2 regions of the Pantoea sp. SGAir0183 genome follow, and region 1 is predicted to be linked to the other one. Evidence: predicted binding sites of a transcription regulator. Region 1 holds the regulator's gene; the other holds the start of a gene.
What was found. Region 1 encodes Fur, which represses iron uptake genes when iron is present. Its sites were predicted from a motif close to ATAATAATGAGAACNACTATCAA; they were not measured.

Region 2: efeU (iron uptake transporter permease EfeU) is a predicted target of Fur. The motif match lies at 1,762-1,784, and genes of this name have one in related genera.

The regions. Positions count from the first base shown of each region.
Region 1 covers NZ_CP028053.1:3,133,332-3,137,256, reverse strand. The annotation lists gene glnS (glutamine--tRNA ligase) at 1-515, shown strand, start outside; gene C1N59_RS14595 (hypothetical protein) at 748-1,143, shown strand; gene fur (ferric iron uptake transcriptional regulator) at 1,203-1,646, opposite strand; gene fldA (flavodoxin FldA) at 1,984-2,514, opposite strand; gene ybfE (LexA regulated protein) at 2,646-2,921, opposite strand; gene ybfF (esterase) at 3,085-3,849, opposite strand.
Region 2 covers NZ_CP028053.1:1,848,394-1,852,318, forward strand. The annotation lists gene putP (sodium/proline symporter PutP) at 160-1,644, shown strand; gene efeU (iron uptake transporter permease EfeU) at 1,836-2,663, shown strand; gene efeO (iron uptake system protein EfeO) at 2,714-3,835, shown strand; gene efeB (iron uptake transporter deferrochelatase/peroxidase subunit) at 3,838-3,925, shown strand, end outside.

The DNA.
Region 1 (3,925 bases):
GCGAGATCTGGATCGATCGTGCCGACTTCCGCGAAGAGGCGAATAAGCAATATAAGCGCCTGGTGCTGGGTAAAGAAGTGCGTCTGCGTAATGCCTATGTCATCCGTGCGGAACGGACCGCGAAAGATGAAGAAGGCAATATCACCTGCATCTACTGCACCTGTGACGTCGATACGCTGAGCAAAGATCCTGCTGATGGCCGTAAAGTCAAAGGGGTTATCCACTGGGTCTCAGCTGAACATGCACTACCGGCAGAATTCCGTCTGTATGACCGTCTGTTCAGCGTCCCGAATCCGGGTGCGGCGGATGATTTTCTGACGACAATCAATCCGGATTCGCTGGCGATTAAACACGGCTTCGTTGAACCCGGTCTGCGTGACGCAGAAGCCAGTGCGCCTTATCAGTTCGAACGTGAAGGCTATTTCTGCGCTGACAGTGTGTATTCAACACCGTCGCAGTTAGTGTTTAACCGTACTGTTGGTCTGCGCGATACCTGGGCGAAAAACGGCGAATAATTTACGCCGCATGGTCATCAGATGATCGGTAAAGGGCGAGCAATCGCCCTTTTTTATTGGGTGGATTTTTTTTAGCGCCGACATTTGTCCTGAACCCGTTTAATTCGATTAATTTTACTTCTGTGGAATCGCTCTCAGTTTAATTTTTTTAATAACTTTCCCGGTGTGAATTATTTTTTTTCAGGTACGCTAACCCTCTGTAGTCTTTGTTTGCGGGTTAAAAAGGAAAAAAATGACAGTTTTCGCACAGGAAGCCAAACACAGCGTTGTCGTCTTACATCAACTCATTGAACATATTTTTAACCACAGCCGTGACAGTGGTGACAGCTTTCATCTGCTGCTTTCTCATTTTCATCCTGACTTCCAGATGGTCACGCCACAGGGCAAGATGCTGAACCTCAATGAGGTTGAAGAACTCTTTCGCCGCTTACAGGGCGCACGGGAAGGGATGCGCATCGCGACCAGCGAACATGTGATCCTGTCAGAGCACGCTAACGAGGTCACCATTCAGTATCGGGAAGTGCAGATGATGAATGGGGAAAATAAAAGCCGCATTTCCGTTGCGATTCTGGACTGCTCCACCTCGGTGCCCCGCTGGCGCTACCTGCAGGAAACGCTGGTGGCGTGACTGACAGGCACAAAAAAGCCGATGCAGGCATCGGCTTTTTCTTTACCGTCTGACAAACGTTACTTGTCGTGCAGTGTTTCGTCTTCGCGGCAATCGCCCAGGGCACAGTGACCATACAGGTACAGGCTGTGGTTGGTGAGCTTAATACCGTGACGGGTCGCGATATCACGCTGACGCGTTTCAATAGACTCATCACTAAATTCAATGACTTTACCGCAATCCAGACAGATCAGGTGATCGTGATGGTGCTGCTGCGTCAGCTCAAACACCGATTTACCGCCTTCAAAGTTGTGGCGGGTCACAATGCCGGCATCGTCGAACTGGTTCAGTACACGGTAAACCGTGGCCAGTCCAATCTCTTCGCCCATATCAATCAGGCGTTTATACAGATCTTCCGCGCTGACGTGATGGCATGCAGGTTCCTGAAGCACTTCCAGAATTTTGAGTCTGGGCAGGGTGACTTTCAGGCCAGCCTTCTTTAATGCGGTGTTGTTGTCAGTCATGCGGATATTGTCCTGTTACTTTGGTCACTCTTGTGGCATGTAGCCTGTATGTCGATCGACCGCCATTCTCATTTGCGTCTCATTATAGAACTGATGCGCTGAAATGAAAACCGATGCTGCCTGCGATGAAACCGTGGCGATGTTCGCGGTACAAAGCATGGAGGGCGGGCTGGCTACCATTTCGCGTTGTGTCATCTCAATTCCAGGGAAATAAGCAGATGATCGATGCGGGTATTCTACAGACTAAATGCGGAAAGTTACAAAAATGTAGCTATTATTTTTATAGGAAAAGCCATTGATGCAGTGTGGACCAGCGCCCACACTGCGCTCACGGCTATCAGGCTTCGATAATTTCTTTGAGTTGCAGTTCATCGAAGATCTGCTTAACCCACTTGTCGACGCGTTCGTTCGTCAGTTCTGGCTGGCGATCTTCATCAATCGCCAGGCCCAGGAAGTGGTTATCGTCTGCCAGACCTTTTGAGGCCTCGAAGTGGTAACCCTCGGTTGGCCAGTGGCCCACGATAATGGCACCGTTAGGTTCGATGATGTCACGAATGGTGCCCATCGCGTCACAGAAGTACTCGGCGTAGTCTTCCTGATCGCCACAACCGAACAGCGCCACCAGCTTACCGTTGAAGTCGATCTCTTCCAGCGTCGGGAAAAAGTCATCCCAGTCGCACTGTGCTTCACCATAGTACCAGGTCGGAATACCCAGCAGCAGGATGTCAAAGGCTTCCAGATCTTCTTTAGTGCTTTTCGCGATGTCGTGAACCTCTGCAACGTCTTTGCCCAGTTGTTTCTGGATCATTTTTGCAATGTTTTCGGTGTTACCGGTATCGCTGCCAAAGAAGATGCCTACGATTGCCATGGGTAAAATAACCTCTTAAATCCTGATGATAGAATGAATGCCTGAGCATATTCAGCAAATGATAGCAGACCACGCAAAAGGGCGGAACTTGTAAAGCCGCGACATTTGTTTCTGTGTGCGGTTTGCGTGCGTTAGTCCAGTTTGAGTTGCGCCAGCAGCATTTGTTCAATTAATTCACTGCGGCTGAGATTACGCTGTTCAGCCAGCGTATTAAGCGCTTCTACCGCCTGGCTGTTCATTTTGAGTTCGACACGGCGAAGCCCGCGCCCTTTGTCACGTTTCAGTTGATTGCGTTTATTGATACGCAGTTGTTCATCACGCGTAAGCGGACTGGTTTTAGGGCGACCAGGGCGACGCTCGTTAGCGAACAGATCGAGCGTCGTGCGGTCAGTGTTTTCTTTTGCCATGGCTTAGTACAACTGAATGGGCGCAAACGGATCGTGCCGCTGCGCAGATTAAATTACTGGCTTTTACCGTGGATACGCGCCCACGGCAAAAATTTAGCGCGCCATCATACTCCAGGCTAACCATGGACGCCAATCCTAAACTTTTACAGCCAGTTAAGCGGATTTATCGTGCAAAAAAGCGGCGAATGCTGCGTAAAACAGCATCAGGTTTTTCGGCGTGGACCCAGTGACCTGCACCGCCAATCACGTGCGCCTGCGCGGCGGGAAACTGTTGCAGTATCGCGTCACGGTACTGATTGTCCAGATAAGGGGAGTCACCACCGCGAATGAACAACGCCGGGTGCGGCCACGCGGGCACCGTTTCCCAACCCGTGATATACGCATAGTTGTCCCAGAGCGCTGGAACGTTAAAGCGCCATTCACCGCTACTGAACGATTTCAGGATGAACTGAATCACACCTTCTTCGTTAAGATGCTGACGCATAATCCCGGCCGCCTCACTGCGCAGCGTCACGCCCGCGTCGGTGACGGCTCGGATCGCGGCAAAAATTTCGTCGTGGCGGCGCGTCTGATAGTCGACGGGCGCAATGTCGATCATCACCATCTGTTCTATCCGCTCAGGGGCCAGGGCGCTCATCGTCATGGCAATTTTACCGCCCATGGAGTGACCAATGACGGAAAGGCGCTCAATGCCCTGCGCATCAAGCGTGTCCAGCATATCCTGGGCCATAACCTGATAGGTCATCTCGTCAGCGCGCGGAGATAAGCCATGATTACGCACATCAACCTGGATAAGCGGATGGTCATCTTTCAGACCGCGCGCCAGAACGCCGAGGTTATCAAGACTGCCAAACAAACCGTGAATGAGCAGAACGGGTGTGGAATCAGCAGAAGATTGTTCAGTTTGCAGACGGGCATTCAAAATCATAGCAAAGTTCTTAAGTGTGAGACCTGCGCTTAGGTTATCATGGTTTCACCTTTTCAGGTGCGCTGCTTCCGGTGGC
Region 2 (3,925 bases), 1.3 Mb from region 1:
ATGTGTTAAATGCATTGTGTAGAACGTGCCTTTACGGCAGGATACCGCGCCTTAAGGGAAACGGGCCTTTTATCGATGCGGTAATACGCTGACGCTACCCCGTTCCGGTGGCGCAGGAAAAGATTTCTCTTAAGAGATCGGATAATAACGGAGAAACACATGACAGTAAGTACACCCATGCTGGTGACCTTTTTAATTTATATCCTCGGGATGGTGCTCATCGGTTTTATTGCCTGGCGCTCAACCAAAAACTTTGATGACTACATTCTGGGCGGTCGCAGCCTGGGCAGTGTGGTTACCGCGCTGTCAGCGGGTGCCTCTGACATGAGCGGCTGGCTGCTGATGGGCTTACCCGGTGCCATTTTTCTCTCCGGCATTTCAGAAAGCTGGATCGCCATTGGTCTGATTATTGGTGCCTGGCTTAACTGGAAAATTGTCGCGGGTCGTTTACGCGTCCAGACAGAACATCATGATAACGCCTTAACCTTGCCCGACTTTTTCACCAGCCGCTTTGAAGATCGCAGCAAAATTCTGCGTGTGATTTCTGCGGTCGTCATCCTGATGTTTTTCACCATTTACTGTGCTTCCGGTGTGGTTGCCGGTGCGCGCCTTTTTGAAAGCACCTTTGGAATGGACTACGCCACGGCCTTATGGGCCGGTGCGGCGGCGACCATTCTCTATACGCTGGTGGGCGGATTCCTGGCGGTAAGCTGGACAGATACCGTTCAGGCCAGCCTGATGATCTTCGCCCTGATTCTGACGCCGCTTATCGTCATCATGGCCGTCGGCGGTTTAAGCGATTCGCTGGCAGTCATTCAGGCTAAAAGCACGGAAAACCTGGATATGTTCAAAGGACTGAATGTGGTTGCGGTCCTGTCGCTACTGGGCTGGGGATTAGGTTATTTTGGCCAGCCCCATATTCTGGCCCGCTTTATGGCGGCGGATTCACACCGGTCAATTCGTACCGCGCGCCGTATTGGTATGGCCTGGATGATTTTGTGTCTGGCCGGCGCCGTCGCGGTTGGCTTCTTTGGTATCGCCTATTTCCAGAACAACCCGGGCGAGGCCGCTGGTGTAACTCAAAACGGCGAGCGTGTATTCATTGAGCTGGCACGTATTCTGTTTAACCCCTGGCTTGCCGGGATTCTGCTGTCAGCCATTTTAGCGGCCGTCATGTCGACACTCAGTTGCCAACTGCTGGTGTGCTCCAGCGCCCTGACCGAAGACCTGTATAAAGGCTTTTTGCGCAAAAATGCCAGCCAGAAAGAACTGGTCTGGGTCGGTCGCCTGATGGTGCTGCTGGTCGCGCTGATTGCCATCGCGCTGGCCGCCAACCCTGAAAACCGGGTATTAGGCCTGGTCAGCTATGCGTGGGCGGGCTTTGGTGCGGCGTTCGGGCCGGTTGTGCTGTTCGGCGTGTGCTGGAAACGTATGAACCGCAATGGCGCATTAGCGGGCATGGTTGTCGGTGCGGTGACCGTGGTGGTCTGGAAGCAGTATGGCTGGCTCGGTCTGTACGAAATCATCCCGGGCTTTATCCTGGCCAGTCTCGCCATCGTCGTCTTTAGCCTGGCGAGTCGCGCACCGTCAACCCAGGCGATGGCACGTTTCGATGCCGCTGAGGCCGAGTTCCAGACGAAGTAATCGCCTTCTTTTTTCCACCGCCTGCCCCCGTGAGGGCAGGCTTTTTTTTGCGCGTTATCTGGCACAGACAGTTACGAAATTATTTCGTTGTGGAACTTGTATTTTTTTTGAGTGGTAATGATAATCGGTATCGTTCGTTTTTACGTAACTTTACGCGTCGTTGACGCCGGTTAACATTTAAGAGGTTGGCGATGTTCGTTCCGTTTCTCATTATGCTGCGCGAAGGACTTGAAGCCGCGTTGATCGTCAGCCTGATCGCCAGTTATCTGAAGCGCACTCAGCGCACTCAGTGGTTTCCTGCGATGTGGGCAGGCGTCTTTATTGCCGCCGCACTCTGCCTTGGGCTGGGTATCTTTATCAACCAGACCACGGGTGAGTTTCCGCAGAAACAGCAAGAGCTGTTTGAAGGTATCGTGGCGGTAATCGCGGTCGTTATCCTGACCTCGATGGTGTTCTGGATGCGCCGGGTCGCGCGCAATATCAAACGGGAACTTGAACACGCCGTCGACGAGGCATTGCATAAATCGGCCGGCGGCGGCCTGGCGCTGGTGATGATGGTGTTTCTGGCCGTCGCACGCGAAGGGCTGGAATCAGTGTTCTTTCTGCTGGCCGCGTTCACACAGGATGTCGGTTATGCGCCGCCGTTGGGTGCGGTGTTGGGGCTGGCCACGGCGGTGGTGCTGGGCATGCTGATCTACTGGGGCGGCCTGCGGCTCAACATGGCGCACTTTTTCCGCTGGACCAGTATTTTCATTCTGCTGGTGGCAGCAGGCCTGGCGGCAGGGGCTATTCGCGCTTTTCATGAGGCAGGGCTGTGGAACCATTTTCAGCAGGTGGCCTTTGATATGAGCCCGATCTTATCCACGCATTCGCTGTTTGGCACAGTGCTGGAAGGCATGCTTGGCTATCAGGAAGCGCCCAGCGTCAGTGAAGTTGCTGTCTGGCTGCTCTATCTGATCCCCGCTTTATTATTGTTTGTTATGCCTGCACGCGCTGATACCTCAGCAGCTGCGCGCTAACGCGTTTACCCGGCGCGTCAGCCGCGCCTCTGACTGAACAGGGAAAAAATATGATGATGCGTTTTAACCGTAATGCGGTACTGGCTTCTCTGCTGGCGTTTTCTGGCTCTTCACTGGCTGCAGCCATTCCGCAGGTCAGCGTCACTGTGACGGACAAACAGTGTGAGCCCATGTCAGTTACGGTACAGGCCGGTAAAACTCAGTTTCTGATTAAAAATAACAGCCAAAAAGCGCTGGAATGGGAAATTCTCAAAGGCGTGATGGTGGTCGAAGAGCGCGAAAATATTGCGCCGGGCTTTAGCCAGAAACTGACGGCCAACCTGGAAGCCGGGGAATATGACATGACCTGTGGCCTGCTGACGAACCCGAAAGGCAAACTGATCGTGCAGGGCACCGGGAGCAAAAGTGCGCAACAAGGCAAACCCGAACTGATGCAACTGGCGGGCCCCATTAATGCCTATAAAGCCTATGTCACTGAGGAAGTGAGTCAGCTGGTATCCGGCACGCAGGCGTTTACGGATGCGGTGAAAGCCGGTGATGTGGCTAAAGCCAAAGCGTTATTTGCGCCCACCCGTCAGCACTACGAGCGCATTGAGCCGATCGCGGAGCTGTTTTCTGACCTTGATGGTCGTATTGATGCCCGCGAAGATGATTACGAGAAAAAAGCCGACGATCCGAAATTTACCGGCTTCCATCGTCTCGAAAAAGCCCTGTTTGCAGATAACACGACGAAAGACATGGCAGGCTATGCCGACCAGTTAAATCACGATGTGCATGACCTGCAACAACGCGTGAGTGAACTGGCATTTCCTCCGGCGAAAGTGGTGGGCGGAGCCGCCGGGCTGATTGAAGAGGTGGCGGCGACCAAAATCTCTGGCGAAGAGGATCGCTACAGCCGCACGGATCTGTGGGATTTCCGCGCGAATGTGGATGGCGCACAAAAAATTGTCACACTTTTACGTCCGGTACTGCAGCAGGCGAACCCACAGCTTTTAGCAAAAATAGACGCTAACTTCAGTAAAGTGGATGCGATTCTGGATAAATACCGCACGCAGAAAGGTTATGAATCCTATGAAAAACTGACCCAGGCTGACCGCACGGCGCTGAAAGGGCCGATCACCGCTCTGGCGGAAGATCTTTCCCTACTGCGTGGCACACTGGGCCTGAACTAATCATGGACAAGGATCAGGAATTACAGCAGCCTGCGCGGCGGCGTTTATTAAAAGGGCTGGGCATGCTGGGCGGCGCGGCTGCAGTTGGCG